DNA from 3 places in the Streptosporangium sp. NPDC002721 genome. Region 1 is predicted to be linked to each of the others. Evidence: predicted binding sites of a transcription regulator. Region 1 holds the regulator's gene; each other region holds the start of a gene.
The links. The regulator LexA, encoded in region 1, represses DNA repair genes until DNA is damaged. The targets are predictions, from matches to a motif close to TCGAACANNTGTTCGA.
Positions count from the first base shown of each region.

Region 2: the regulator LexA is predicted to act here: its motif matches at 2,099-2,114, upstream of ACFYWM_RS00350 (SAV_6107 family HEPN domain-containing protein).
Region 3: the regulator LexA is predicted to act here: its motif matches at 6,555-6,570, upstream of ruvC (crossover junction endodeoxyribonuclease RuvC).

Region 1 is NZ_JBIAQI010000015.1:112,177-122,475, reverse strand. It holds gene ACFYWM_RS22665 (hypothetical protein) at 1-1,041, opposite strand, end outside; gene leuS (leucine--tRNA ligase) at 1,594-4,062, shown strand; gene lexA (transcriptional repressor LexA) at 4,368-5,078, opposite strand; gene ACFYWM_RS22650 (LysM peptidoglycan-binding domain-containing protein) at 6,061-6,327, shown strand; gene nrdR (transcriptional regulator NrdR) at 6,913-7,374, shown strand; gene ACFYWM_RS22640 (vitamin B12-dependent ribonucleotide reductase) at 7,460-10,299, shown strand, end outside.
Region 2 is NZ_JBIAQI010000001.1:74,212-84,510, forward strand. It holds gene ACFYWM_RS00335 (GNAT family N-acetyltransferase) at 1-24, opposite strand, end outside; gene ACFYWM_RS00340 (YbaK/EbsC family protein) at 338-814, opposite strand; gene ACFYWM_RS00345 (L,D-transpeptidase family protein) at 934-1,755, shown strand; gene ACFYWM_RS00350 (SAV_6107 family HEPN domain-containing protein) at 2,362-2,808, shown strand; gene ACFYWM_RS00355 (PP2C family protein-serine/threonine phosphatase) at 3,083-4,213, opposite strand; gene ACFYWM_RS00360 (transcriptional regulator) at 4,431-4,925, opposite strand; gene ACFYWM_RS00365 (arginine deiminase) at 5,498-6,742, opposite strand; gene pyrR (bifunctional pyr operon transcriptional regulator/uracil phosphoribosyltransferase PyrR) at 7,175-7,756, shown strand; gene ACFYWM_RS00375 (aspartate carbamoyltransferase catalytic subunit) at 7,753-8,682, shown strand; gene ACFYWM_RS00380 (dihydroorotase) at 8,682-10,001, shown strand; partial or broken gene carA (glutamine-hydrolyzing carbamoyl-phosphate synthase small subunit) at 10,189-10,299, shown strand, end outside.
Region 3 is NZ_JBIAQI010000032.1:58,653-68,951, forward strand. It holds gene ACFYWM_RS36830 (DUF3048 domain-containing protein) at 1-715, shown strand, start outside; gene pdxS (pyridoxal 5'-phosphate synthase lyase subunit PdxS) at 867-1,781, shown strand; gene ACFYWM_RS36840 (alkaline phosphatase D family protein) at 1,924-3,609, shown strand; gene pdxT (pyridoxal 5'-phosphate synthase glutaminase subunit PdxT) at 3,743-4,333, shown strand; gene ACFYWM_RS36850 (YebC/PmpR family DNA-binding transcriptional regulator) at 4,337-5,089, shown strand; gene ACFYWM_RS36855 (cation:proton antiporter) at 5,164-6,438, shown strand; gene ruvC (crossover junction endodeoxyribonuclease RuvC) at 6,603-7,187, shown strand; gene ruvA (Holliday junction branch migration protein RuvA) at 7,184-7,804, shown strand; gene ruvB (Holliday junction branch migration DNA helicase RuvB) at 7,962-9,020, shown strand; gene yajC (preprotein translocase subunit YajC) at 9,246-9,611, shown strand; gene secD (protein translocase subunit SecD) at 9,696-10,299, shown strand, end outside.

The DNA of each region.
Region 1 (10,299 bases):
CTGCGGCCAGCCGTTGTTCGGGGAGGACGGGGCGCCGCCGTCGTTGGACGGCGCGGAGGCCTGCGCCCAGCCGTCCTGGGACTGGGACTGGGACTGGGTTTGCGAGGGGGTGGGCTGGGGCCAGCCGTTGCCGGGGGAGGTCTGGTGCCGGTTGTCGGCGTCCTGGGGGCCGGACGCCTGCGCCCAGCCGTCGGCCTGCGAACCGGACCCCTGGGAACCCGATACCTGGGACCAGCCATCACCCTGGGAGCCGGACCCCTGGGAACCCGATGCCTGCGCCCAGCCGTCGCCCTGGGGGGTCGACGCCTGCGCCCAGCCGTCGTTGCGCGGGTCGGACGCCTGGGCCCAGCCGTCGGCCTGCGGGCTCTGCGTACGGCCGCCGTCGTTGGACGGCATGGAGGCCTGCGCCCAGCCGTCCTGCGAGGGGGTGGGCTGAGGCCAGCCGTTGCCGGGGGAGGTCTGGTGCCGGTTGTCGGCGTCCTGGGGGCCGGACGCCTGCGCCCAGCCGTCGGCCTGCGAACCGGGCCCCTGCGGGCTGGATGCCTGGGACCAGCCATCACCCTGGGAGCCGGACCCCTGGGAACCCGATGCCTGCGCCCAGCCGTCACCCTGTGAACCGGACCCCTGCACGGATCCTTGGGGGCCGGACGCCTGGGACCAGCTGTCACCCTGGAAGTTCGACGCCTGCGCCCAGCCGTTGTTGCGCGGGCTGAAGGCCTCCGACCAGCTGTCGCTGCGGGGGTTGGACGCCTGTGCCCAGCCGTTGTTCTGCGGGCCGGTCGCCTGGGCCCAGCCGTCGGCCTGCGGGTTCGGCGTACGGCCGTCGTCGTGGGGCTGGGGGCTCTGGGGCCTGCCTCCGGAGGAGGGGCCGCCGCCGGGTGAGGTCTGCCACGAGGAGCCGTTGCCGCCCTGCGGCTCGTCCTGGGGGCGGGACGGCCGGGCACCGGAGCCGAGGGGGTCGTTCGGCCGCGAGGGCGACGGCTCGGCAGCCTCCGGCCATGCCGAAGGCAGGTGGGACTGGCTGGACTGCTCCGAGGCCATGCTTTCCTTACCTCCCGCGCGGGTGCCCGAATTAGGCGTATTGGGCATGGTCTCACGTGAGACGGGGGGGCTCGCAGGGAAACCGGAGAACGCCCCCCTGAACTGGAGTCCGGTGGGGTCGGTCGGTGGATCCTGCATGGGCAGGCCGACCTCCATCGGATCCGGGCCCTGCCCCGGCTCTGCTGAATGTGCCACGGTTAAAAGAGTAAACGCGAGAGACATACGAGGTCACAACAGGCGTATAGCCATCGAGTCTCGTTCTCCCGGCCGGTGCGGAAACCCCCATTCTGCCGAGCCGGCCGGATCCTGTCCCCCGGTTGTCGTGATCGGCCCCGTTTTCCCTGGCCACGAATACGGCTTGCGGGCTGCGATAGTCTTGGTCTATGCGTGCCGCGACCCTGCTTATCGGGCCGCATCGGCGTCCCCGTCCCTGAGCGCCCTGCCGATGCGGCTGCCCTCCGCGTGAGCGGGGGGTTTTTGTATTGGGCCGGACGGGTCAGACCATCCACGCAGACACACCCCGAGGAAACCGACGTGAGCGAGCGAGCCGACATGCAGAGCGACGAGCAGCACTATGACCCGCAGGCCCTGCAGGTCAAGTGGCAGCGCAGGTGGGAGGAACTGGACCCCTTCCGGGCCTCCGACGACCCCGCCGACCCGCGTGAGCGGCGCTACATGCTCGACATGTTCTCCTACCCCTCGGGCGACCTGCACATGGGGCACGCCGAGGTGTTCGCCCTGGGCGACGTCATCTCCCGCTACTGGGTCCAGCGCGGCTACAACGTGCTGCACCCCGTCGGCTGGGACTCCTTCGGCCTGCCCGCCGAGAACGCCGCGATCAAGCACAACGCGCACCCGGCGGAGTGGACCTACGCCAACATCGAGACCCAGGCCAACTCCTACAGGCGCTACGGGATCTCCTTCGACTGGTCCCGCCGCCTGCACACCAGCGACACCTCGTATTACAAGTGGACCCAGTGGCTGTTCAACCGCTTCTTCGAGCGCGGCCTGGCCTACCGCAAGGGCGGCCTGGTCAACTGGTGCCCCAACGACCAGACCGTGCTGGCCAACGAGCAGGTCAAGGACGGCAAGTGCGAGCGCTGCGGCGCCGAGGTCGTCCGCCGCGAGCTGACCCAGTGGTATTTCAAGATCACTGACTACGCCGACCGGCTGCTGGACGACATGGCCCTGCTGGAGGGCGGCTGGTCCGAGCGCGTGCTGACCATGCAGCGCAACTGGATCGGCCGGTCCGAGGGCGCCGACGTCAACTTCGTGATCGAGGGCCGCGACGAGCCGGTCACCGTCTACACCACCCGTCCCGACACCCTGTACGGCGCCACCTTCTTCGTGGTCGCCCCGGACGCGCCGCTGGCCGAGGAGATCGTCACCGACGACCGGCGCGAGGCGTTCGAGGCCTACCGGGTCGAGGTGTCCAAGCTGTCCGACATCGACCGGCTGTCCACCGAGAAGGAGAAGACCGGCGTCTTCCTGGGCCGGTACGCCGTCAACCCGGTCAACGGCGAGCGCATGCCGGTCTGGGCGGCCGACTACGTGCTGTCCGACTACGGCCACGGCGCCATCATGGCCGTGCCCGCGCACGACCAGCGCGACCTGGACTTCGCCCGCGCCTTCGACCTGCCGGTACGGGTGGTCGTGCACACCGGCCTGGCCGACCCGGGCGAGACCGGCATCGCCACCAGCGGTGACGGCGCGATGGTCAACTCCGGCCCGCTGGACGGCCTGGGCAAGACCGAGGCGATCCGGAAGATCATCGAGGTGCTGAGCGAGCGGGGCACCGGACGGTTCACGGTCAACTTCCGGCTGCGCGACTGGCTGCTGTCGCGCCAGCGCTTCTGGGGCTGCCCGATCCCGATCATCCACTGCGCCGACTGCGGCGAGGTGCCCGTCCCCGACGACCAGCTGCCCGTCACCCTGCCCGACATGCGCGGCGAGGCCCTGGCGCCCAAGGGCGTCTCCCCGCTGGCCTCGGCCGAGGACTGGGTGAACGTCTCCTGTCCCAAGTGCGGCGGCCCGGCCAAGCGCGACACCGACACGATGGACACCTTCGTCGACTCGTCGTGGTACTTCCTGCGTTACGTCGACCCGGCGTACGAGGACGGTCCGTTCGACGTCGAGCGCGTCCGCCGGTGGGGCCCGATCGACCAGTACATCGGCGGCGTCGAGCACGCCGTGCTGCACCTGCTGTACGCCAGGTTCTTCACCAAGGTCCTGCACGACATGGGGATGATCGACTTTGTCGAGCCCTTCACCCGCCTGCTGAACCAGGGGCAGGTCATCAACCAGGGCAAGGCGATGTCCAAGTCGCTGGGCAACGGCGTCGACCTGGGGCAGCAGATCGACGCCTACGGTGTCGACGCGGTCAGGCTGACCGTCGTCTTCGCCGGGCCGCCCGAGGACGACATCGACTGGGCCGACGTCTCACCGGCGGCGTCGCAGAAGTTCCTGGCCCGCGCGTTCCGCGTGATGGCCGAGGCCGGAGCGGCCTCGGCTCCCGGCGCGGACGTCACCGCCGGAGACCTGAACCTGCGCAAGGTCGTCCACCACACCATCGACGAGGTCACCAAGCTGGTCGACTCCCACCGCTTCAACGTCGCGGTGGCCCGCATGATGGAGCTGACGAGCGCGACCCGCAAGGCCATCGACTCCGGCCCCGGCGCCGCCGACCCGGCGGTGAGGGAGGCCGCCGAGGCCCTGGCGGTCATGCTGTCCCTGGTCGCGCCGTACGTGGCGGAGGAGGGCTGGGAGCGGCTGGGGCACTCCGCCTCGGTCGCCACCGCGGGCTGGCCGGTGGCCGACCCGGCGCTGCTGGTCCAGGAGTCGGTCATCTGCGTCGTCCAGGTCGCGGGCAAGGTGCGCGACCGGCTGGAGGTCTCCCCGGAGATCTCCGAGACGGACCTGGAGGCGCTGGCCCTGGAGTCGGAGAAGGTCCGGCCCTTCCTGTCCGGCGCGCCGCGCAAGGTGATCGTCCGCGCGCCCAAGCTGGTCAACATCGTCCCGTAGGCGGGCGGGTGAGGCCCTGAGAACGCCGGATGGGTGGTGTCCCGATGTCGGGACACCACCCATCCGGCGTGTCGCGCGTCCTCCGGCGTGTCGCGTGGAGGCTGGAGGCGCGGGCGTGGAACTCGTGTCAGGACGCGGCGTGTCCCGAAGGTGGCCGCTCACCGCTCGCTCGGCGGGTGCGGGGAGCGGTCCGTGGCCTGCCCTGGGCACGCCCGCGTCAGAGCCTGCGCAGGACCCGTGGCCCGGAACTTGCGGAGGCCCGTGGCCCAAGCGTGCGGCCGTGGCTCAGAGCGTGCGGCCGTGGCTCAGAGTTTGCGGAGGACCGCGACGACCTTGCCGAGCACGGTGGCCTCGTCACCCGGGATCGGGTCGTAGTTGGGATTGTGCGGGACGAGCCAGACATGGCCGTCCCTGCGCTTGAAGGTCTTGACCGTGGCCTCGCCGTCGATCATCGCCGCGACCACGTCGCCGTTGTCGGCGACCGGCTGCTGGCGTACGACCACCCAGTCGCCGTTGGCGATGGCGGCCTCGATCATCGAGTCACCGGTCACCTGGAGGAGGAAGAGGGTGCCCTCGCCGACAAGCTGCTTGGGCAGGGCGAAGACGTCCTCGATGCTCTCCTCGGCGAGGATGGGACCACCGGCGGCGATCCGGCCGACCAGGGGGACGTAGGCGGCGGTCGGGCGGCTGACCGGGGTCTCGTCCTCACCGGAGTCGGGATCCACCCACAGCACGGGCTCGCCGGGAAGGCGGACCTCCAGGGCGCGGGGGCGGTGCGGGTCACGCCGCAGGTAGCCCTTGCGCTGCAACGCCGTCAGCTGGTGCGACACGCTGGAGGTGCTGGTGAGCTGCACCGCCTCGCCGATCTCCCGCATGGACGGCGGATAGCCGCGCTGCTGCACGGAATCGCGGATGACCTCAAGGATCTTCCGCTGCCTGGGGGTGAGGCCAAGGGAGTCACGCCTTCGAACCGCCAGGTCGCTGGCGGCCGAACCGTTCTCGTTGTGCTGGCTCATACGAACTCCTCGCCTCCCGGTCTGTATCTGACACGTCGCACACAGCGACCATACCTTGGCCGAAGATCATATTCAAACAATTGTTCGAATGTCCTCGAAATCGGCGACGCTGTGGTGTACAACATCGTACGGGAGTTCGATCGACATCGTGTTCGATTCGCCGATCTTTCTTCGACATGTGTTCGGCCAGGTCGAGGGGATGGGGGTCACCATGAAACCGACCACGACGACACCGCGATCCAGGACCGCGCCGAGATCCCGGACGGCGCAGAGATCATCGGAGGCGCCACGCCTGAGGCTCGTGCCGCCCCCGCGCCCGGAGCCGGATCCGGAGCCGGGCCCCACGCCGGAGCCCGCACGAGGGTCTGAGGCGGGGCTGGGACGGAAAGCGGCGCGAGAGTCCGAGGCGAGGCTGGGGCGGAAGGTCGCACGAGGGGCTGAGGTGGGAGCGGGGCCGGAGGTCGCGCGGGGCTCCACGGTGGAGCCGGGACAGGGGGCCGGGCAGGGCTCCGGGCGGGCGTCCGGGCGAGGGGCCGGCCGGGGGGCCGAGCGGGCGCCCGGGCGTGAGCCGAAGCAGGGGCCGGGGCGCGAGCCGAGACAAGGCCTGGGGCGCGAGCCGAGACAAGGGCCGGGGCGGGAGGCGGGGCAGGGCTCCAAGCGCGAGCCGAGACAGGGCCCGGGGCATGAGGCGGGGCAGGGCTCCAAGCGTGAGGCGGGGCGGGCGTCCGGGCGTGAGCGGGGGCGGCGAGCCGGCCGGGAGTCAGGCCGGGGGCCTGGTCGAGAGCCGGGCCGCGAGCCGCGACGAGGGGGCAACCGGGAACCCGGGCGCGCAACCGTGCGTGGAGCCGGACGCGCGTCCGGGCAGGGGAAGGCGCGGGGGGCGGTGGTGGTGCCCGTGGTGCGGGCTCACCGTTCCGGCGCCACCCGTCCGGCGGCCGTCCGGCGGCCGCTCCGGCTCACCAGGCGTGGAAGGATTGTGGTGGTGGCGGCGCTCGCGCTGTTCACCCTGGGGGTGCTCTGGATCGGCGGGCGCATCGACATGGCCTCCGCGGGCGGGCGGCCCGATCTCGAGGGCCTGCCCCGGATCACGGTGCACGCGGGCGACACGCTGTGGGAGATCGCGGACGCGTTGACGGAGGAGGCCGACGCCGGCCCGACGGTCCGTCGCGTCATGGACCTCAACGGGCTGTCCGGCCCCGAGGTCCGGCCGGGGACCCGGCTCTACCTCCCCGAGGGCCTCGTCCGCTGAGGGAGGCCGGGGCCCGAGGGCCTCGTCCCCGAGGCGGGGCCGGGAGGTCTAAGGTCTTTGTCTTCGAGGGGGCCGAAGGGGCGGAGTCCTGTCCTTCGCGGTAGGGCCGGGAGTCCTGTCCCGCGTAGCGGGGCCGGGGGGTCTAGGGTCCTTGTCTCCGGGGGGACCGAAGGGCCGGGGTCCTGATTCCCCGTGACGGGGCCGAGGCGGTGGCGTACGTAGGGGAAGGGCCCGAAAGGGTGGGGGAGAGGTGTGGCGGGGCGTCCCGTCTGACGGATCGCCCGGGGCGTGTGTGAGGGAAGGGGCGTCCGGGACGAGAGGGGTCCCGCCCGGCGGCGACACGCCGCGATGTGAGGGCTGATCAGCGACTTCGTCCCGCAAGGTCGTTTCAACTTGCGTTCATGGTCGCGCACTTCTACGGTTGGACCACAACATCTAGTGGCTGCATCGCAACTCATCACCACAGCTTGTGGTTCCATTACCGCATCTCGACTATTCGAAGATGTGTGCGCGGACGCCTGGGCGTGCGCGCCGTGGGTAGGTGAGACAGGTCGGCCGTTCCGTTAGTTCAAGGAGGCGACACGCGTGCACTGTCCGTTCTGTCGCCACCTGGACACGCGCGTCATCGACAGCCGGGCCACCGAGGACGGTGGGGCCATCCGCCGCAGGCGCACGTGCTCGGAATGCGGGCGCAGGTTCACCACGCAGGAGACCGTCCTGCTCATGGTGAGCAAGCGCAGCGGCGTGACGGAGCCGTTCTTCAGGGAAAAGGTGATCGCCGGAGTCCGGCGGGCCTGCCAGGGGCGTGCCGTCGGCGAGGACTCCCTGGCGCAGCTGGGCCAGCGGGTCGAGGAGAGCATCCGGGCCACCGGGTGCGCCGAGATCGCGGCCCACGAGGTCGGGCTGGCCATCCTGGGCCCGCTCCGCGAGCTGGACGAGGTGGCGTACCTGCGGTTCGCCTCCGTCTATCGGGGGTTCGAGACCCTGGCCGACTTCGAGGCGGAGATCGAGCGGCTCCGGGCGGAGCGCTCCACCGAGCAGGACTGATGCAGACCCCGGGCGCCGGGGGTTGAGGCGGCGCGTTGGTGTGGTCCGATTCGTGGGCTCTGCGGAGCCCCAGGAGGGGGAAGTCATGACGGAGACTGTCGGCGCGGTGGCACGTGGGAGCAAGAGGCCGCGCAAGGGCCTGAAGATGAAGCGCATCTTCACCACGCCAGGTGTGCATCCCTATGACGAGCTGACCTGGGAGCGCCGTGACGTCGTCATGACCAACTGGCGCGACGGCTCGATCAACTTCGAGCAGCGCGGCGTCGAGTTCCCCCGGTCGTGGTCGGTCAACGCCGCCAACATCGTGACCACCAAGTACTTCCGCGGCGCGGTCGGCACCCCGCAGCGCGAGTGGAGCCTCAAGCAGCTGGTCGACCGGGTGGTGGGCGTCTACACGCGTACGGCGGTCGAGCACGGCTACTTCGCCACCGACGAGGACGCCGAGATCTTCGACCACGAGCTCAAGCACGCCCTGGTCAACCAGGTCTTCAGCTTCAACTCGCCCGTCTGGTTCAACGTCGGCACCGCCTCGCCGCAGCAGGTCAGTGCCTGCTTCATCCTGGCCGTCGACGACCAGATGGAGTCGATCCTCGACTGGTACAAGGAAGAGGGCGTGATCTTCAAGGGAGGGTCGGGCTCCGGCGTCAACCTCTCCCGGATCCGTTCCTCCAAGGAGCTGCTCTCCAGCGGCGGCACCGCCAGCGGCCCGGTCTCCTTCATGCGCGGCGCCGACGCCTCCGCCGGGACCATCAAGTCCGGGGGCGCCACCCGCCGCGCCGCCAAGATGGTCGTCCTCGACGTCGACCACCCCGACATCGAGGAGTTCGTCGAGACCAAGGCGCGCGAGGAGGACAAGGTCCGCGCCCTGCGCGACGCCGGGTTCGACATGGACCTGGGCGGCAAGGACATCGTCTCCGTCCAGTACCAGAACGCCAACAACTCCGTGCGCGTCTCCGACGAGTTCATGCGCGCGGTGGAGAACGGCGAGGAGTTCGGCCTGCGCGCCCGCCTCACCGGCGAGGTCATCGAGAAGATCGACGCCAGGGAGCTGTTCCGCAAGATGGGCAAGGCCGCCTGGGAGTGCGCCGACCCCGGTGTCCAGTACGACGACACGATCAACGACTGGCACACCAGCCCGGAGACGGGCCGCATCACCGCCAGCAACCCCTGCTCGGAGTACCTGCACCTCGACAACTCCTCGTGCAACCTGGCGAGCATCAACCTGCTGAAGTTCCTGAGGGACGACGACACCTTCGACATCGCGAACTTCGTGAAGATCACTGAGCTGGTCATCACCGCGATGGACGTCTCCATCACCTTCGCCGACTTCCCGACCCAGAAGATCGACGAGACCACCCGCGCCTACCGCCAGCTGGGCATCGGCTACGCCAACCTCGGCGCGCTGCTCATGGCCACCGGCCACGCCTACGACTCCGACGGCGGCCGGGCGGTCGCCGGGGCCATCACCTCGCTGATGACCGGCGTCTCCTACCGCCGCAGCGCCGAGCTGGCCGCGGTCGTGGGCCCGTACGACGGCTACGCCCGCAACGCCGACGCGCACAAGCGGGTCATGCGCAAGCACAACGACGCGAACGACGCCCTGCGCACGTTCGACGAGATCGACGGGGCCATCCACCGCGAGGCCTCCCGGCAGTGGACCGAGTGCCTGCGGCTCGGCGACCGGAACGGCTACCGCAACGCCCAGGCCTCGCTCCTCGCGCCGACCGGCACCATCGGCCTGATGATGGACTGCGACACCACCGGCATCGAGCCCGACCTCGCCCTGGTCAAGTTCAAGAAGCTCGTGGGCGGCGGCTCCATGCAGATCGTCAACCAGACGATCCCCCGCGCGCTGCGCCGGCTGGGCTACCAGGAGGAGCAGGTCGAGGCGATCGTCGAGTTCATCGCCGAGCACGGCCACGTCGTCGACGCCCCCGGGCTGCGGCGCGAGCACTACGAGGTGTTCGACTGCGCGATGGGCGAGCGCGCGATCGCCCCGATGGGCCACGTCCGCATGATGGCCGCGGCCCAGCCGTTCCTGTCCGGAGCGATCTCCAAGACGGTGAACCTTCCCGAGTCCGCGACGATCGAGGACATCGAGCAGGTCTACATGGAGGGCTGGAAGCTCGGCCTGAAGGCCCTGGCCGTCTACCGCGACAACTGCAAGGTCGGCCAGCCCCTCTCGGCCTCGGGCTCGGGCAAGAAGACCGAGGAGAAGGCGGCTCCGGCCGAGCCGGAGATCCAGGTCGTGGAGATCAGCCGCCCGACCCGGCGCCGGATGCCGAACCAGCGCCCCAGCACCACCACCCGCTTCACCGTGGGAGGCGCCAAGGGCTACATGACCGCCTCGTCCTACCCCGACGACGGTCTCGGCGAGGTCTTCCTGAAGATGTCCAAGCAGGGCTCGACCCTCGCGGGCGTCATGGACGCGTTCTCGGTGGCCATCTCCATCGGCCTGCAGTACGGGGTGCCGCTGGAGACGTACGTCGGCAAGTTCGTCAACATGCGTTTCGACCCGGCCGGCATGACCGACGACCCGGATGTGCGTATCGCCGCCTCGGTGATGGACTACATCTTCCGCCGTCTGGCCCTGGACCACCTGCCCTACGACGACCGCGCCGCCCTCGGGATCTTCTCCGCCTCCGAGCGCGCCGCCCAGCAGCGCGGCGAGGACCCGGCCCCGATCCACACCACCGACGAGGTCATCGCCGAACTCGCCACCTCGGCCCCCATCGAGACGGCCTCCATCGAATCGGCCCCCGTCGAGGAGCCGAAGGCCCGCCCCGAGGCGGTGCCCGTGGAGACCCCGCGCCGCACCGGCTCCCTGGAGTCCCACCAGGGCCGCACCGCCGACGCGCCGCTCTGCATGACCTGCGGCACCAAGATGCGCCCCGCCGGCAGCTGCTACGTCTGCGAGGGCTGCGG
Region 2 (10,299 bases), on a different contig from region 1:
GCCGATCCGTCGCAGTCCGATCACGCGTCGCACCCTAGCAGGGCGGACGTGGCGCGGGTCGGCGCGAGGCGCGAGAGCGGTGCCCGGTGCTCTCCCCGAGGCGCGGGAGCGGTGCCCGGCGCTCGCCCGGAGGTTTCCCGGCCGCTCCCGCTCTCCTCGCGGACCCGCCCGCGAGGAGCCTGACCGGCCCCTCGCGGCTCGCGCGACGGCGTGCGGACCTCGCCCGGCACCGCGCCATGGTCACGGCGTCTCGTGCGCAGGGTGTTTCAGGAGTGCAGGGTGTTTCGGGAGTACGGGGTGTTCTGGGAGTACGGGGCTCAGGCGACGCGGGGAGTCTTCACTCGACCTCGACGGGGACCCCGCCGGTGATGCGGACGAGCTCCTCGAAGGAGGTCGGGAAGACGGTGTGCGGATGGCCGGCGGCGGCCCAGACGACCTCGTGCTTGCTCAGCCAGGTGTCGACCAGCGTCCTGACCGGCGCGGGGTGGCCGATCGGGGCGACGCCGCCGATGACCTGGCCGGTGGCCGCCCGTACGAAGGCGGGGTCGGCGCGCTTCACCTTCGCCACGCCGGCCGTCCTGGCGATCAGGCCGGTGTCGACCCGGTGGGCTCCGCTGGTCAGCACCAGGAGCGGCTCGCCGTCGGCGTCGAATATCAGGCTGTTGGCGATGGCGCCGACCTCGCAGCCGAGCTGCGCGGCCGCGGTGGCGGCGGTCGGAGTGGCCTCCGCGAAGATGACGATCTCGCCGGGAACGTCGTGCTCGCGCAGGACGGCGGCGACCTTCTCGATGTTCGGATGCAACTTTTCTGGCACGCGGCCACTCTAAACAGATTGACCGTTGATTGCCGCTTCATAACCGGCGTCCTGCACGGGGAAGCCGTGCGCTATGGTCCCTTGACCCGATCCATAGTGATATGAGGAGTTGATTGAAAGTGGGGGTTGGACAGCGGCGGGGAGTGGCCGCACTGATGACGGCGGGGGCCGTACTCCTCTCTTCCGCGGGCGTCACCCTTTCCGCGGGCGCCGCCGCGGCCCAGACCTCGGCCTCCCCGGTCTCCTCGGCCGTCACGGCGGGCACGTCCGGCACGGCGACGGGGGCGAGCCCGTTCGCCGCACCGGGCAAGACGCTCAAGCTCGGCGCGAAGGGCGCCACGGTGAAGGTGCTCCAGACCCGGCTGGCCGAGCTCGGCTACGCCCCGGGCAGGATCGACGGCCGCTACGGCGGGGCGACCCTGGCGGCGGTCTGGGCCTTCCAGAAGGTCAACGGCGTCACCCCGACCAGCACCGTGGCGCGCAGGACCTGGGACGCCCTGGAGGCCCCGCTGGCGCCGAAGGTGCTCGTCCCCAACGGGAAGCCGACCCGGGTGGAGGTCAACCTCGCCAAGCAGGTGATGGTCCTCTACGTCGGCGGCGCGGTGAAACTGATCAGCCACACGTCCTCCGGCAGCGGCGTCTCCTACTGCGAGACGGCCACCTGGGAGGGCAGGTCGCAGCGCTTCTGCGGTGACGCCCGCACGCCGACGGGCGACTACAAGACCACCTGGCGCAGGGACGGCTGGCACAAGTCCTACCTGGGCCAGCTTTACAACCCGATCTTCTTCAACGGGGGCATCGCCTTCCACGGCGCGCTCTCGGTGCCGCTGGCGCCCGCCTCCCACGGTTGCGTACGGCTGCCGATGCACGTGGCGGAGGTCCTGCCCGGCCTGCTCGGTACCGGGGTTCCGGTGCACGTCCGGGGCAGGTTCGTCCGGTAGGGCGGTCGAACAGGCGATCCGGCGGGAGTGACCCCGCCGGTCGTGAACCGGGCCCCGGGAGACGGTGATCTCCCGGGGCCCTTTCGTGTCCACTCACGCGTTGATTTCTCCGGGGCCTCGCATTTCGGCACGTGCCGGCCTTCCGGTGCTCTTTCGCGCTCCCGCGTCGATCTCTCCGGAGCCTCGCGTGTCCCTGCACGCAGACCTTCCGATGGCCCTTCGCGCGCTCCCGTGCTGATTTCTCAGGGCGTCGCGTGCTCTTGCGCGCCGATCTCCCCAAGGTCCTCCGCGCACCCACGTACCGATCTCCCGGTGGCCCTTCGCGCGCTTACACACCCGAAGATCGAACTTTTGTTCGCCGTTTTACTTGACAGTGTTAGTGATCGAATTTATGTTCGATGTGATGACACGGGGCTCGCGGCTCGTGTCCTAGGGCGGCCGATCAGGTCCTCGTCGTCGGCGGAGACGATCGGGCCAGGTCAGGACGGGCGGGGAGAGGGGAAGCTCCTCGTCCGGCCGTCCGGTGGATTTGTCGGTGGGGTCTGCGAGTGTGATACCACCGGCGAAAACGCCGGAGCCGCTTGCGACCAAGGAGGCTGAAGCACTATGATCCCTCGGCTCAGCGATTCCGGTGGGCCCCGGTTGTCCCCCACGGTGCGGGCGCACCTCACAGACGCGCGCGACTGCCTCGAAGAGGCCGCCGCTGCCCGGACCTCCGCCGCGCGTTACGTCGCGGCCCACCTCGCCGCGCTCAGGGCGGCCGCTGCCGTCCTGGCGGCCCGTCCCCGTCCGATGCAGGGCCGCAGGCGCAGGCTGCGCAGCGCCTGGGAGCTGCTGCCCGAGGCCGAGCCCCGCCTGGCCGAGTGGGCACCCTACTTCGAGACGAGCGCGGCCAAGCGGGCCGCCGCCGAGGCGGGCCTGACCCGCACGGTGTCCTCGCGCGACGCGGAGGAGCTCGTCTCCGAGGCGGAGCGTTTCGTCACCACCGTGGAGAGGCTGCTCGGCGTGCCGAGCCAGCCCATGCTCCCCGGCCAGGTCCCTCTAGCCGGTTAGAGCCGGAGCGGCTTCCCGTTCGGGGGCGCCGTTCGGGCTCACCGGCGCCGTCCCCGTACGTCCCGGTGCCACCGGTCCTCCCGGGCAGGCGCGGGACGTACGGGGACGTTTTTCGCGTCGCCCGCCCCCGGGCCACCCGTCCTCAAGCGGCCCGTCCGCAAGGTGCCCGTTCGTACGTCGCTCGTCAAGCGACCCGTCTTCAAGGCGCCCGTTCGTACGCCGCTCGTCCTCGGGCGGGTCGTCTCCATGTCGCCCGTTCCCGTGCCGGCCGCTCTCACGCCGCCGTGGAGTTCTGGCGGGCGGCGCGGTGGCGCAGCAGGAGCATGGCGGCGTCGTCGCCCAGCGGCCTGCCCACGTGGCCGAGCAGGTCGGCGCGCAGGGCGTCCAGGGAGCCCTGGGGGTCGTCGCCGTCCAGCAGGTGCGCCCGCTCCAGCAGCGGGTAGAACTCGCCCTCCCCGTCGCGCGCCTCGATGACCCCGTCGGTGTAGAAGAGGACCTGGTCGCCCGGCTCGAACGGGATGTGGTGCGGCTGCGGCTCATTGGCCTTGAGGGCGCTCATGCCCAGCGGGAGCGCCTCGTCCGGCGGGTCGGCGAACCAGATCCCGCCCTCGGCGTCGAGCACCATGGGCGCCGGGTGGCCGCAGTTGATGACGGTGATGGTGGAACCGCCGCTGATCTCGGCCAGCACGGCGGTCACGAACTGCTCGCCGGACAGCTCGCGGGTCAGGGCGTTCTCCAGGCGCGCCACGACGCCCTGGAGCGTTCTCTCGTCGTGGGCCGCCTCCCGGAAGGCCCCGAGCACCACCGCGGCCGTCTCCACGGCCTCCAGGCCCTTGCCCTGGACGTCTCCCACGATGATCCGCACCCCGTGCGGAGTGGTGACGACCTCGTACAGGTCGCCGCCGATCCTGGCCTCGGCCGTGGCGGAGGTGTACGAGACGGCCACGCCGATGCCCGGTCCCGCGCGGCGGGGCACCGGGCGCAGCAGCACCCGCTGGGCGGCCTCGGCCACCGAGCGCACGTCGGCGAGCTGGTGCTCGTGGCGCAGCCGCCCGGCGCTGGCCAGCACGCTGGCCACGGTGACGCCGAGGATGGCGAGGAGGGTGATGTCGGTGCGGGGCATCCAGAGGATGTCGTTGTAGACGCCGAGGGCGAAGCACAGCACCAGGGCGACGACGCCGACCACCGTGGTGCGGGCCAGGCCGCACGCCACGCTGGCGAAGGCCGGGCCGAGGGCGAGCAGCGGCAGGAGGCCGGACGTGGGGCCCGAGCCGAAGTCGATCAGGGCCACCACGGCCATGACGACGAACGGCAGGAGTTTCAGGGTGTCCTGGGTCTTGGTGGTGCCGATCGAGGTCAGCAACCGCAGGAAGGCGCGCGTCTTGGTCGACCCCAGGGACGCCATGACGGCGCCGAGGCGGTTCTTCCGGCTTGATCGAGAGTGATCGAGCCGATCATCTCTCGAAGCCATGACCACCACATCTCGCTAAACGCGTGTTTGCCTTTTCCTACCACAATGGCGGTGGCCAGGGGCGGGACGAAGAGCACGTTCTGCTGAGAGCCGGGAATCTCTGCGGGGTGGGCACGCCGGTTCCGGCGCACCCACGACCGGTCAGGGGTCGTCAGAAGGACTCGACGGCTCGGCGAGCCTCCGGGTCCAGGACGCCCCAGCTGATGAGCTCCTCGGTGAGCTCGCTGGGGGACTTGTCGTAGATCACGGCGAGGGAGCGCAGGTCCTCCTGGCGGATGGACAGCACCTTGCCGTTGTAGTCGCCACGCTGGCTCTGGATGGTGGCCGCGTAACGGGCGAGCGCGCCCGCCTTCTCCTTGGGGAGCTGGGCGAGACGCTCAAGGTCGATCACAAGCTTCGGTGTCGGGCCCAGGGGGCTCGGAGCGGCCCCTCCCGGCAACAACTCCGAGACCGGCACTCCGTAGAAATCAGCCAGTTCGGCAAGCTTCTGCACGGTGACAGCACGGTCGCCACGCTCGTAGGAGCCGACGACGACCGCCTTCCAGCGCCCACGGGACTTCTCTTCGACTCCGTGCAGGGACAGGCCCTGCTGGGTGCGAATGGCGCGGAGTCGTGCACCCAGCGACTTGGCGTACTCAGACGGCATGGTGTGGCCCCCCGGCTCTGTTATGTAGTGCTCTCAACTTGATTGTGCTACCTCGCAACTTATGCCCCGTTCACCGGGTTGGCGCCCGGGGTAGGCACCTTCGGTGACCGATGCGTCGGGGTTCACCCGATAACGCCACGAGGTGTGGTTACGGACAGTGACGGTAAAGCTGTGGGCGCCTAAGGTCAAGCTGATTGGAAAAAAGATGCCGAATCCGGTCCGGTGGGATCCGCCTCAAACGCCGCACTTGTCCTACCCCGCATCGCGAAACCTCCGGTTTTTACGGCACTTCGGCAAGATTCCCGCCGCTTCTCCGGGATCCCGGGGGACGTCGTCCCCGGGCGTGGCGACGGGCGTATGATCTTGAACGGCACGGCGGCGACGCGGCGGCGGGGAACACTCGGTGCGACGGTCCCGTACGGGCGGAGGCGTGCCCGCGTGCCGGTCCGGGCCCCCGTGCCGCCCCGGCCGCCGTCCGGGTCCCGAGGGCCGGTCGTCGCGAGGGCCGACCGTCGTGAGAGGCGGCCGTTGCGAGGGGCGGCCGTTGTGAAGGGCGGTCGTCGTGAGGGACGTCAGATGCCGTCGCGTTCGAGGGGGCAGCTCATGCAGCGCGGGCCGCCCCGGCCGCGGCCGAGCTCGCTGCCCCGGATCGTGATGACCTCGATCCCGTTCTCGCGCAGGTGGTTGTTGGTGGTGGTGTTGCGCTCGTAGGCCACCACCACGCCGGGACGCAGGGCCAGCACGTTGCAGCCGTCGTCCCACTGCTCCCGCTCGGAGGCGTACACGTCCTGCTTCGCGCTGAGGACCTTGATGTCGTCCAGCCCGATCGCCCGCGCGATGGCCCGGTGCATGTCCTCCGGGGGATGGTCGGTGATCTTGAGTTCCTTCTCGTTGTCGCCGGGCTCGACCATGTAGGAGGGCAGCATGCCCAGGCCCGCGAACTTGGTGAAGACGCCGACGTCCACGTTGGTCATGACCGTGTCCAGGTGCATGAAGGCCCGCGCCTTCGGCATGTCCAGCGCGACGATCTTCGTCGCCGCCCCTCGCTTGAACAGGCTGCGCGCGAGCATCTCGACCGCCTGGGGCTGGGTGCGCTCGCTGATCCCGACCAGCACCGCGCCCCGGCCGATGACGAGCACGTCGCCGCCCTCGATGGTGGCGGGCGCCGCGGGGATGCCGGGCATCCAGACGTTGTAGCCGCCCTCGCCGGGCCGGTCGTAGCCGGGCGCGAAGGCCGGGTGGTAGCGGTAGATCGCCTCCATGTTGACGGTCTCGCGGCGGCGGGCCTTCTTCCGCATCGCGTTGATCGAGACGCCGTCGTAGATCCAGCAGGAGGTGTCGCGGGTGAACAGGTGGTTGGGCAGCGGGGGCAGGACGAAGTCGTCCGGCTTGAGCGTGTGGAAGGCGAGGCTCTTGGGGTCGGTGCCCATCTCCACCATCTCGCGCTTGGTGATGCCGCCGGTGAGATAGCGCTGGAGCACGACGGAGTCCATCGAGTCCAGCGCGTTGCGGACGGCGTCGACGGCCATCGGGCCGAAGTAGCGCTCGTCGGCGACGCCGTCCAGGATGTGCTTGCGCGCCTCGGGGATCTCCACCGTCTCGCGGAGCAGGTCGGAGAGCATGTAGACGGTGACGCCCTGGTCGACCAGGAGCTTCTGCCACTCCTCGTGCTCCTCCACGGCACGCTGCACCCACAGCACGTCGTCGAAGAGGAAGTCGTCCTTGTTCGACGGCGTGAGCCGTTTGAGGGCGAGTTCCGGCCTGTGCAGCAGGACCTGGTGGAGCCGGCCGACCTCGGAGTCGACGTGAAAGGCCATTTCTCTTCCTTCGGCTGGTGACGGGCACGGCTGGTGATGATCGATGGGGGCCGGCGGTAGGGCGGGGTCGGCGGCGGGTGCGTCTGGTGAGGGGTGTGTCCGGTGACGGTACGGCCGGTGGCGGGCTCGCCGGGAGGCCGCCGGGCCGCCCACGCCCGGGGCATGATCGTCGTGCCTTCCTCGGTGCTCGGTGCTCGGTGCTCAGTGCGGATCGGTGCGGGTCGGTGCGGATGTAAAGCGCATACCCGGAGAACCAAGGGGAAGTCAGCGAAGATCATGATATTTATCCACTTTTGAGAAGATCGCCGGGCGGATCTTCGGTGTTCGCGTGGCGGACCCCCTCTTCGGGCGAGTTGTCACCCGGCTGGTACCGTGAAGGCGTTGACTTCCTTTAAGACCCGTCCCGTGAGGCGGGAAAGGCGGTGTTTCTCCTTGGCCGAGGCCATTTCGCGTTCGCTCCCGCATGCGCCGGGCAACGCGCACGCCGTTCTAGAGGGGCCCGACATCAACCGGGCCCTCATCCGCATCTCCCACGAGATCCTCGAACGTACCAAGGGCGGCGAGAACGTCCTCCTCCTGGGCATCCCCACCCGCGGCGTCCACCTGGCCCGCCGCCTGGCCGCCCACATCAGGCAGTTCGAGGGCCGCACGGTGCCCGTCGGCTCCCTCGACGTCACCATGTACCGCGACGACCTCCGGCTGCGCCCCGCCCGCGCGCTGGGCCGCACCGAGCTGCCCGCCGAGGGCATCGACGGCAGGGTGGTCGTCCTCGTCGACGACGTCCTCTACTCGGGCCGCACCGTACGCGCCGCCCTCGACGCCCTCAACGACCTGGGCCGCCCGCAGGCCGTGCAGCTCGCCACCCTGGTCGACCGGGGGCACCGCGAGCTGCCCATCCGCCCCGACTACGTGGGCAAGAACCTGCCGACCTCCAAGTCCGAGAGCGTCAAGGTCTATCTGGAGGAGAACGACGGCCGTGACGCGGTCCTGCTGCTGAAGGAGGACGACCGATGAAGCGGCACCTCATCTCCGCGGCCGACCTGACCCGCGACGACGCCCTGCTCATCCTGGACACCGCCGACGAGCTGGCGAAGATCTCGGAACGTTCCATCAAGAAGCTGCCCACCCTGCGGGGCCGCACGGTGGTGAACCTCTTCTTCGAGGACTCCACCCGGACCAGGATCTCCTTCGAGGCCGCCGCCAAGCGCCTGTCGGCCGACGTCATCAACTTCTCCGCCAAGGGCTCCAGCGTCTCCAAGGGCGAGTCGCTCAAGGACACCGCGCTCACCCTGGAGGCGATGGGCGCCGACGCCGTCGTCATCCGCCACGGCGCCTCGGGCGCGCCGTACCGGCTGGCCGGGTGGGTACGCGGCAGCGTCGTCAACGCCGGCGACGGCACCCACGAGCACCCCACCCAGGCCCTGCTCGACGCCTTCACCATGCGCCGCCGCCTGGGCTCGCTGGACGGCAGGAAGATCACCATCGTCGGCGACGTGCTGCACAGCCGGGTGGCCCGCTCCAACGTGCTGCTGCTGGCCACGCTCGGCGCCGAGGTGACCCTGGTCGCCCCGCCGACCCTGTTCCCGGTCCAGGTCGGCTCCTGGCCGTGCGAGGTCTCGTACGACCTCGACGCGGTGCTGCCCAAGTCCGACGTGGTGATGATGCTGCGCGTGCAGCGCGAGCGCATGAACGCGGCGTTCTTCCCCACCGAGCGGGAGTACAGCCGCCGCTACGGGCTCGACCGCGACCGCGTCGCCAAGATGCCCGACCACGCCATCGTGATGCACCCCGGCCCGATGAACCGGGGCATGGAGATCGCGGCCGAGGTGGCCGACTCGCCGCGCTCGACGATCGTCGAGCAGGTCGCCAACGGCGTGACCGCACGCATGGCCGTCCTTTATCTGCTGCTCGGCGGCGCCGACCTCGGGGGAGAGATCTGATGAACGACCGCATCGGGGCCACGCGTGACGGCATCGTCATCAGGGGCGCCAGGATCCTCGGCGGCGAGCCGGCCGACATCCTGATCCGCGACGGCCTGCTGGTGGAGATCGGCCGGGGGCTGACCGGCGGCGAGACCGTCGAGGCCGAGGGGCTGATCGCCCTGCCCGGCCTGGTCGACCTGCACACCCACCTGCGCGAGCCGGGCCGCGAGGACGCCGAGACCGTCGACACCGGCACCCGCGCCGCCGCGCTCGGTGGCTACACCGCCGTGCACGCCATGGCCAACACCGAGCCGGTCGCCGACACCGCGGGCGTCGTCGAGCAGGTCTGGCGCCTGGGTCAGGAGGCGGGCCACTGCGACGTGCAGCCCGTCGGCGCCGTCACCGTCGGCCTGGGCGGCGAGCGCCTGGCCGAGCTCGGCGCGATGGCCGACTCCGCCGCGCGGGTCCGGGTCTTCTCCGACGACGGCAGGTGCGTCTCCGACGCGGTGCTGATGCGCCGCGCCCTGGAGTACGTCAAGGCGTTCGACGGCGTCGTCGCCCAGCACGCCCAGGAGCCGCGCCTGACCGCGGGGGCGCAGATGAACGAGGGCGCGGTCTCCGGCAGGCTGGGCCTGACCGGGTGGCCCGCGGTCGCCGAGGAGGCGATCATCGCCCGCGACTGCCTGCTCGCCGCCCACGTCGGCTCGCGCCTGCACATCTGCCACGTCTCCACGGCCGGTTCCGTGGAGATCATCCGCTGGGCCAAGTCCAAGGGCTGGGACGTCACCGCCGAGGTGACCCCGCACCACCTGCTGCTCACCGACGACCTGGTCGAGGACTCCCCGGTCGGCTCCTACAACCCGATCTACAAGGTGAACCCGCCGCTGCGCACCCGCGCGGACGTCGAGGCGCTGCGCGAGGCCCTGGCCGACGGCACGATCGACTGCGTGGCCACCGACCACGCCCCGCACCCGGTCGAGGACAAGGAGACCGAGTGGGCCGCCGCGGCGATGGGCATGATCGGCCTGGAGACGGCGCTGGCCGTGGTCCAGGAGGCGATGGTCGACACGGGGCTGCTCGACTGGGCCGGTGTCGCCGAGCGCATGTCCGTGGCCCCGGCCAGGATCGGCAGGCTCCAGGGGCACGGGCGGCCGATCGAGGCAGGGGCCCCGGCCAACATCACCCTCTACGACCCCTCGGTGCGTGCCGCGGTCGACCCGGCGGGCTACGCTTCCAAGAGCCGGAACACGCCCTACGAGGGCCTGACGCTGCCCGGCCGCGTCGTGGCGACCTTCCTGCGCGGCAGGCCGACCGTCCTGGACGGAAAGCTCACGTGAGCGCTCCCGTCCGCCGCCCCCGGGCGACCGCCGCGACCCTCGCGGCCTCCGGGCCTCTCGGGGCCCCCGGGATTCCCGGGACTTCCATGGGACGCGGAGGCGTCCCGCTCGCCGGGGGAACGGCGACCCAATATGCCGGATATTTCATACTTTGCGGAGCTGTAACCGAGATGATCGGGGTGTGTGAGTGACCGCAGTGCTAGTGCTGGAAGACGGCCGCGTCTTCCGCGGGACCCCCTACGGCGCCGAGGGCGAGACCTTCGGCGAGATGGTCTTCAACACCGGGATGACCGGCTAC
Region 3 (10,299 bases), on a different contig from region 1:
GGCGATCTTCTCCTCGAAGATCCCGGCCAAGGTCGGCCCGGTCCGCAGCGCCCGCATCTCCGACCTGCACATCGTCCCGCAGTTCGGCAGGCCCGCCTTCGCCTACTCGGGCGCGCAGACCAAGATGCTCCCCTTCATCGCCGAGGCGCCACTCTACGACGTCTCCGACAGCAGGGAGCCGGGCGCGTACTTCCGCCAGCCGGGCCGTTTCGCCCCCTACAACCTGTTCGCCAACACCAGGCAGCTGCTGGCCGGGGCGCCCAAGGCGAGCAGGGCCAAGGACATCGGGTTCACCTTCGGCGACGCGCCCGCCGAGGGCGGCGTGCCGCGCAAGATGTACAGCGTGAAGTACCCGGCGGCGAGGTTCAGCTTCGGCTGGTCGGAGACCGCGGGCAAGTGGCTGATCTGGCAGGACGGCAAGAAGGACATGGCGGCCGAGGGCGGCCAGCTCGGCGCGCCCACGATCGTCGTGCAGTACACCAAGACCGAGCGCTCGCAGTTCCACGACAAGAACCAGAGCTACACCCCGTTGGTGCACAGCACCGGCAAGGGCAGGGCGATCGTGCTCCGCGACGGCCAGGCCTTCAAGGCCCGCTGGTCGCGCCCCAAGGAGAAGGACGGCACCGTCTTCACCACGGAGGCGGGGGAGCCGATGAACTTCGCCCCCGGGCAGGTCTGGGTCGTGCTCGCCTCCGCCAAGCCCGTCATCCCCTGACCCGCGACCCGTACATCCTGTCCAAGAAGATCGCCCGAGAGCGACAATGCGTCGTGCAAGGGGGCAGGCCGCCAGCGCCTACGATGGAAGCGTAGTGGCCGTCCCCCGGACGGCCCGTTGACCCGCAGCCAGCCGTCGTGAGGTAGAGACCGTGTCCAGCAGCACGCCCGAAGTCAGCGAGACGACCGTCACCGGAACCGCCCGGGTCAAGCGCGGCATGGCAGAGATGCTCAAGGGCGGCGTCATCATGGACGTCGTCAACGCCGAGCAGGCCAAGATCGCCGAAGACGCCGGCGCCGTCGCCGTCATGGCCCTTGAGCGAGTGCCCGCCGACATCCGCGCCCAGGGCGGCGTCTCCCGGATGAGCGACCCCGACATGATCGACGGCATCATCTCCGCCGTCTCGATCCCGGTCATGGCCAAGGCCCGCATCGGCCACTTCGTCGAGGCCCAGGTGCTCCAGTCGCTCGGCGTCGACTACATCGACGAGTCCGAGGTGCTCACCCCGGCCGACTACGCCAACCACATCGACAAGTGGAAGTTCACGGTGCCCTTCGTCTGCGGCGCGACCAACCTGGGTGAGGCGCTGCGCCGCCTCACCGAGGGCGCGGCGATGATCCGCTCCAAGGGCGAGGCCGGCACCGGCGACGTCTCCAACGCCACCACCCACATGCGCAAGATCAGGGGCGAGATCAAGCGCCTGGGCTCGCTGCCCGAGGACGAGCTCTACGTCGCGGCCAAGGAGCTCCAGGCGCCGTACGAGCTGGTCGCCGAGGTCGCCAGGACCGGCAAGCTGCCGGTCGTGCTGTTCACCGCCGGCGGCATCGCCACCCCTGCCGACGCGGCGATGATGATGCAGCTCGGCGCCGAGGGCGTGTTCGTCGGCTCGGGCATCTTCAAGTCCGGCAACCCGGCCGAGCGCGCCTCCGCGATCGTCAAGGCCACCACCTTCTACGATGACCCCGACGTCATCGCGAAGGTCTCCCGCGGTCTGGGTGAGGCCATGGTCGGCATCAACGTCGACGACATCCCGGCCCCGCACCGGCTGGCCGAGCGCGGCTGGTAGGGCGGACGGGCCCGCGAGGCCGGGCACAGGGCGATCTCCGTCACGGAGATCGCCTTTTTCCTGACAGGGGGAGTTAACTCCGCGGTCATGGTGCTCCGCGAGGCTGACGGGCGTTCGTGCCCGATCACCCGGGAGGTTTCCCTTGTCGAAGTTCACCCGCCGGTCCTTCCTCGTCACCGGTATCGCGGCCGGCGCGGCGGCGGGCATCCCCGCCACCGCCGCGTACGCCGGTCCCGAGCCGGCCCAGGAGAGCGCCGCCTCCCTGGCCTCCCGGGGCCTGCGCTCGGACCCCTTCACGCTCGGCGTCGCCTGCGGGGACCCCGACTCCGACGGCTTCGTGATCTGGACCCGCCTGGCGCCACAGCCGCTCGCCGAGGACGGCCTGGGCGGCATGCCCGCCCGCCCCTTCCCCGTGGAGTGGCACGTCTACGGCGACGAGAGGGGCCGCCGCGTGCTGCGCCGGGGCGTGGCCGTGGCCACCCCCGAGTGGGGCCACAGCGTCCACGTCGAGCTGAACGGGCTGCCCTCCGACAGGGACTACTGGTACCGCTTCAAGGTCGGCCCCTACCTCTCGCCGATCGGCAGGGCCAGGACGGCCCCGCACGCGTTCTCCTACGGCTCGGCCCTGGCGATGGCCTTCGTCTCCTGCGCCCAGTACGAGCACGGCTACTTCACCGCCTACCGCCGCCTGGCCGAGGAGCGGCCCGACCTGGTCCTGCACCTGGGCGACTACCAGTACGAGTACCGGCGCGACACCTACACCATCCCCGGCGGCAACATCCGCCACCACGAGGGGCCCGAGACCGAGAGCCTGGCCAACTACCGCCAGCGGCACGCCCAGTACAAGACCGACCCCGACCTGCAGGCCGCGCACGCCGCCGCCCCCTGGCTGGTCGTCTGGGACGACCACGAGCTGGACAACAACTGGGCCGACGAGGTGCCCGAGAAGCCCGAGGTGCCCCAGCCGAACTTCCTCGCCCGGCGTGAGGCGGCCTTCCGGGCCTACTACGAGAACATGCCGCTGCGGCGCGCCTCCATCCCCCGGGGCGTCGACATGCAGCTCTACCGGCGCGTCCGGTGGGGGAGGATGGCCACCTTCCACATGCTCGACACCCGCCAGTACCGCAGCGACCAGGGCTGCGGCGACGGCTACGACGACTGCCCGGCGGCGGTCGACCCCGCCCGCTCGATCACCGGAGACGCCCAGGAGCGCTGGCTGCTGGAGGGCATGCGCCACTCCGGGGCGCGCTGGGACGTGATCGGCCAGCAGGTCTTCTTCGCCCAGCGCGACAACAACGCCGGGCCCGCGAAGATCACCAGCCAGGACGCCTGGGACGGCTACGTCGCCTCGCGGCAGCGCATCACCCAGGGCTGGGTGGACGCCGAGGTGCGCAACCCCGTGGTGCTCACCGGCGACGTGCACGCCCACTGGGCGAGCGACCTCAAGCTCGACTACGACGACCCCACCACCCGCACGGTCGGCTCCGAGCTGGTCGCCTCGTCCATCACCACGGGCGGCGACGGCCTCGACTCGGACCCGGCGACCCACCCGTACCTGACGATCAACCCGCACCTGAAGTTCTACAACAACCAGCGCGGCTACGTGATGACCCGGATCGAGCGCGACCTGCTCACCGCCGACTTCAAGGTGCTGCCGCAGGTGACGCAGCCGGGCGCGGCGGCGCACACCAAGGCGACCTTCGTGGTCGAGGACCGGGTTCCCGGCGTGCAGCGGACCTACCTGCGCCCGGTCGACCCCTCGGCCGCCAGGACCCCGGCCGTCGACTGGATCCAGGAGACCGTGGACCTGGAGACCAAGCGCCCCTGACCCTCGCCCACCGCCACGGGCGCCCCGGCGGATCCTCGCCGGGGCGCCCGTGCCGCGTCCGGCCGGGATTTTGGGCCCCGCGAGCGGTGGCCATACGCTGAAGGGGCAATTCACCCGCACGGAAGGACCATCGGTGACCAGCGTCCCCACGATCGGAGTCTTCGCGCTGCAAGGAGACGTGCGCGAGCACGTGCGCTGCCTGGAGGCGGTGGGTGCCAGAGCGGTCACCGTACGGCGCCCCCGCGAGCTGGAGGCGGTCGACGGCCTCGTCGTCCCGGGCGGGGAGTCCACCACGATGTGGAAGCTCGCCGAGACCTTCGAGCTGCTCGAACCGCTCCGGATGCGGATCAAGGCGGGCATGCCCGCCTACGGCTCCTGCGCCGGGATGATCATGCTGGCCGACCGGATCGAGGGCGGGATCGAGGGCCAGCAGACGATCGGCGGCATCGACATGGTCGTGCGCCGAAACGCCTTCGGCCGCCAGGTCGACTCCTTCGAGGCCGACATCGACTTCGCCGGCCGCGGCGACATGCGGGCCGTGTTCATCCGCGCCCCCTGGGTCGAATCCGTGGGTTCGGACGTCGAAGTGCTGGCGCTGGCCGAACCTGGGGATAGGATCGTCGCGGTCCGCCAAGGACCGTTGCTCGCCACGTCCTTCCACCCGGAACTTACCGGGGATGTCGGTGTGCATTCATATTTCGCTGAGATGGTGAGGGAGCTCTAGGCGATGTCCGGCCACTCCAAATGGGCGACGACGAAGCACAAGAAGGCCGCGCTCGACTCCAAGCGCGGCAAGCTGTTCGCCAAGCTCATCAAGAACATCGAGGTCGCGGCCCGGACGGGCGGCCCCGATCCGGACGGCAACCCGACGCTGTACGACGCCATCACCAAGGCGCGCAAGAGCTCGGTCCCGATCGACAACATCGAGCGCGCCCGCAAGCGCGGCGGCGGCCTGGAGGCCGGCGGCGCCGACTGGCAGACGATCATGTACGAGGGGTACGCCCCCGGCGGCGTCGCGGTGCTGATCGAGTGCCTCACCGACAACCGCAACCGCGCGGCCTCCGAGGTCCGCGTCGCGCTGACCCGCAACGGCGGCTCGCTCGCCGACCCCGGCTCGGTGTCCTACATGTTCAACCGCAAGGGCGTCGTGCTCGTCCCCAAGGGTGAGCTGGGCGAGGACGACGTGCTGACCGCGGTCCTCGACGCGGGCGCCGAGGAGGTCAACGACCTGGGCGACCAGTTCGAGGTCGTCTCCGAGGCCACCGACCTCGTCCCGGTCCGCAAGGCCCTGCAGGAGGCCGGGATCGACTACGACTCGGCCGAGTCCAGCTTCATGCCGACGATGAACGTCCCGCTCGACGAGGACGGCGCGCGCAAGGTCTTCAGGCTGATCGACGCCCTGGAGGACAGCGACGACGTGCAGAACGTCTGGGCCAACTTCGACGTCTCCGACGAGGTCATGGAGAAGCTCGACGCCTGACCCAGGTGGTTACGGTGTGATCTCGTATTGTCCGCGAGGTTTGTCCGTGTGGTCACGGGCATATCACGCGGACAATGGGCAATCCTGACCTGATCTTTGCCGTGGCGGGCGTCGCCGCGCTGCTCGCGGCCACGCTGCCCCGGCTTCTCAACCGGCGTCCCTTCTCGCTCCCGCTGGCCTGCCTGCTGGGCGGCCTCCTCCTCTACGCGCTGCCCCTGGAGCTGCCGGACCCCGATCCGGTGGCCCACCGGGCGCTGATCGAGCACGCCACCGAGATCTGCGTGCTGATCTCGCTCATGGGCGCGGGGCTGGCCATCAACCGGCCCTTCGGGCGGCGCGACTGGTCCTCGACCTGGCGCCTGCTGGGCTGGACGCTCCCGCTGACCGTCCTCGCCGTGGCCGCCGCCGCGTACGGCCTGCTGGGCTGGCCCCTGGCGGCGGCGCTGCTGCTGGGCGCGGTGCTCGCGCCCACCGACCCGGTGCTCGCCTCCGACGTGCAGGTCGGCGAGCCCGTCGACTCGGAGAAGGCCGACGACGAGGTCCGCTTCACCCTCACCTCCGAGGCCGGTCTCAACGACGGCCTGGCCTTCCCCCTGGTGTACGCCGCGATCGCGCTCGCCGTCAGCGGGGGCGTCGGCTGGATCGCCGAGTGGACGCTGGTGGACCTGCTCTACCGGTGCGCCGCGGGCGTGGTGTGCGGCCTGCTGATCGGCAAGGGCCTGGGGCGGCTGTTCTTCCGCGCCCAGAAGTCCGACCTGCGGCTGGCCGAGCACCGCGACGGCTTCGTGGCGCTGGCCGCGACGTTCCTGGCCTACGGCCTCACCGAGCTGGTGCACGGGTACGGCTTCATCGCGGTGTTCGTGACCGCCTGCACCATCAGGGCCGCCGAGCGCAGCCACGGCTACAACGGGGTGCTGCACGGCTTCATCGAGCAGATCGAGCGGTTGTTCACCGCCTGGCTGATCGTGCTGCTCGGCGGCTTCGTCGCGGTGGGCGGCCTGTCCGCGCTCACCTGGCAGGGCGCCGCGGTCGGCCTGTTGCTGCTGCTGGTCATCCGGCCGCTGACCGGGTGGCTCGCCGAGCTGGGCGGCAGGGCGGGGCCGCGCGAGCGCGTCGCGACGGCGTTCTTCGGCATCCGCGGCATCGGCTCGCTGTTCTATCTCGCCTACGCCCTCGGCCAGGCCGACTTCGGCGTACCGGCCGAGGAGCTGTGGGCCGTGGTCGCCTTCACCGTGCTGGCCTCGCTGGCGATCCACGGCATCTCGGCCTCGCCGGTGATGAACCGCCTGGACCGGCTGCGGGACAGGAAGAGCGACGAGGACACCGAACCCGCCGCCCAGCACCTGTGACCCGGGAACCCGCCCCGGCCTGTCGAAGTGCCCGTCGGCGAGCCCGTCGAACGGGCCCTTCGACGGGCCGGGGGGAGAGCCGTGCGCGGGCCGCTCCCAAGCGGTAGAGTCTGCCACCGAACAGGTGTTCGGCGAGCGGAGGCGTGTCGGTGCGGTTGCCCGAGTTGCGGGTGATGGGGGTCGATCCCGGGCTTACCCGGTGCGGGCTCGGCGCCGTCGAGGGGCGGCCCGGCGCGCCGCTGAGCCTGGTCAAGGTCGGGGTCGTCCGCACCCCCGCCGACGACGAGATCGGCGCCCGGCTGGTGGCGATCGAGGCCGGCATCGAGCAGTGGCTCGACGAGGTCCGGCCCGACGCGGTGGCCGTGGAGCGGGTCTTCGCCCAGCACAACCTCAGGACCGTGATGGGCACCGCGCAGGCCTCCGCCGTGGCGATCCTGTGCGCGTCCCGCAGGGGCCTGCCGGTCGCGCTGCACACGCCCTCCGAGGTCAAGGCCGCGATCACCGGCAGCGGCACGGCCGACAAGCAGCAGGTCGGCACGATGGTGACCCGCCTGCTGCGGCTGGACGCCATGCCCAAGCCCGCCGACGCGGCCGACGCGCTCGCCCTCGCGATCTGCCACGTGTGGCGGGGCGGGGCCCAGAGCAGGCTGGCCGAGGCCGCCGCGAAGGCGGCGGGCGCCACCACGACCCCCGCCGCCTACTTCCGCGACCGCGGCAGGGCCGGACACCCGAGAGGAGGCGCCAGGTGATCGCCTCGGTGCGAGGACAGGTGACCGCGCTCACGCCCGGCGGGGCGGTCGTCGAGGTCGGCGGGGTGGGAGTCCTCGTGCACTGCACGCCGGGCACGCTGGCGACGCTCAGGACGGGCGAGGAGGCCAGGCTGGCCACCTCGCTGGTGGTCCGCGAGGAGTCGCTGACCCTGTTCGGCTTCTCCACCGACGACGAGCGCGGCATCTTCGAGATGCTGCAGACGGCCAGCGGGGTCGGCCCCAAGGTCGCCCTGGCGATGCTGGCCGTGCACACCCCCAACGCGCTCCGGGTGGCGGTGGCCTCCGCCGACGTCAAGGCGCTGACCAGGGTCCCCGGGGTGGGCCCGAAGGGCGCCCAGCGGATCATCGTCGACCTCAAGAACAAGCTCGGCACGCCCGAGGAGGCCGTCAGCGCCGCGCTCGACGGCCGCGCCGTCGCGCCCGCCTGGCGCACCCAGGTCCACTCCGGGCTCGTCGGCCTGGGCTACTCGGGGCGAGACGCCGACGAGGCGGTCGCCGCCGTCGAGCCGCAGGCCGACGCCGAGCTGGCCGAGGGCCGCACCCCGCAGGTGGGGGCCCTGCTCAAGGCCGCGCTGCGCGCGCTGAGCGTGCGATGAGGGGCCCTGCTCAAGGCCGCGCTGCGCGCGCCGAGCGTGCGATGAGGGACGAACGCGCCGCAGGGGGACGTACGCCGGGAGATGCCGGAAGGAGCCGTCGCGCGGTGCCCGAAGGGCTCGGGCGGTTCCGCGACGCGGCGAGCAGGGGAGGGGCGGCGTGAGTTCCGACCGTGATCTGGTGTCGCCGGACGCCGAGGGCGACGAGAGATACATCGAGGCGGCCCTGCGGCCCAAGCGGCTGGAGGAGTTCATCGGCCAGGCGCGGGTGCGCGAGCAGCTGTCGCTGGTGCTGCAGAGCGCGCTGCGGCGCGACCGGCCGCCGGACCACGTGCTGATGAGCGGCGGCCCCGGGCTGGGCAAGACCACCCTCGCGATGATCATCGCGACCGAGCTCTCGGTGCCCCTCCGGATCACCTCCGGGCCCGCGCTGGAGCGGGCCGGCGACCTCGCGGCGATCCTGTCGACCCTCTCCGAGGGCGAGGTCCTGTTCATCGACGAGATCCACCGGATGGCCAGGCCCGCCGAGGAGATGCTCTACCTCGCGATGGAGGACTTCCGCGTCGACATCGTGGTGGGCAAGGGGCCGGGGGCGACCGCCATCCCCCTGGAGATCGCCCCGTTCACCCTGGTCGGGGCCACCACCCGGGCCGGCATGCTCCCCGCGCCGCTGCGCGACCGCTTCGGTTTCGTCGCGCACATGGAGTTCTACGGGGTCGACGAGCTGGAGAAGGTGCTGCACCGCTCCTCGCGCCTGCTGGGCGTCACGCTCCCCGGCGACGCCGCCCGCGAGATCGCCGGCCGCTCCCGCGGCACCCCCCGCATCGCCAACCGGCTGCTGCGCCGGGTCCGCGACTTCGCCGAGGTACGCGCCGAGGGCGTCGTCACCAGGGACGTCGCCTCCGCGGCGCTCAACCTCTACGAGGTCGACGCCGAAGGGCTCGACCGGCTCGACCGGGCGGTGCTCGGGGCGCTGCTGCGCAAGTTCGGCGGCGGTCCGGTGGGCCTGTCGACGCTGGCGGTCGCGGTGGGGGAGGAGCCGGAGACGGTCGAGGTGGTCGCCGAGCCGTTCCTGGTGCGGCAGGGGCTGCTGGCCCGCACCCCCCGCGGCCGGGTGGCGACCGCGGCGGCCTGGACCCATCTGGGGCTGGTGCCCCCGCCGGACGCCTTCGGCGCCTCGTTCCTCATCGATCTTGAGGATGATCCCGGGCGCGTCTAACGTTGGGAGTCGGTAGGGAAGTCGTACAGGATTGATCACAGATCGATGACAACTGTATCGAAATGGGAACTTCCCTGCGCGCCTGAACGTGACTTCGTTGCCGCGCTCTTAACAGCTCGCCTAAACTCCCAGCCTTGGATGGCTGTGTAGGCTGACGTGCTGAGCGGCGTGGCCGTATGTGACGTCCGGCTTCCGCCGGTCAATCTCAAGAGAGGGAGCGGCCCTGTGGGCGGCAACTATTCGAGCCTGATCATGATCGCTCTCATGGTCGTGGTGTTCTACTTCCTGCTCATCCGGCCGCAGCGCAAGCGGCAGCAGGAGCAGGTCAAGATGCAGAACAGTCTCACGCCGGGCACCGGCGTCATGACCACGACGGGTCTCTTCGCGACCGTGGTGGCCATCGACGCCGACGACGTGATCCTGGAGATCGCCCCCGGCGTGGAGACCCGCTGGGTCAAGGCGGCCATCGGCCGTGTCCTGGTTCCGGTTGACGACGCGGAGGAGGAGAATGTCAAGGCTGTCGACCACGATGTCGTGGTGACGGCGGAACAGCAGGGTGCAGACCACGACACGACGAGCAAGAAGCCGTGAGTGGCCTCACCTCCAACCCCCTATAACCGAAAGAACTGACGACCAGTGGCCCGACCGACCAGCGGCCAGAGCAGACCGGGGCGCATGCTCCTGGTGCTTCTGGCGATCATTCTCGCCATGGGCGGGGCGATGCTCCTCAACAAGGCGTACACGCCGGAGTATGGCCTCGACCTCGCCGGCGGCACGACCGTGACGCTGCAGCCCGTCACGCCGAACGGGAGCGCTCCCTCGCAGGAGAGCCTCGACCTCGCCGTGAACATCATCCGTGAGCGGGTGAACGGCAGCGGCATCTCCGACGCCGAGGTCGCCAAATCCGGCGACAACATCGTCATCTCCGTTCCCGGAGCCGGCCAGGAGGAAGTCGTCAAGCTGGTCGGCACCACCGCGGAGCTGAGGTTCCGCCAAGTGCTGGCGATCGGGGCCGGGTCGCCTCCGCCCCCGGGGCAGCTCTCCACCCAGGCGCCGACGCCGACTCCCACGCCCAGCGCCTCCGGGCGCAAGGGGAACAAGGAGTCCAAGCCCGCCGGGTCGGAGACCCCGAGGCCGGACGCGACCGCCGCGCCCGACACGGGTGCCACCCCGGCCGGGCGCGCCCTGTCGTCGGCGCTCACCAACCCGAGCCCCGGCGCCACCACCGCGCCCTCCGCCGAGCCGAGCGGCGACAAGTCCGCCAAGCCGGGCAGCAGCG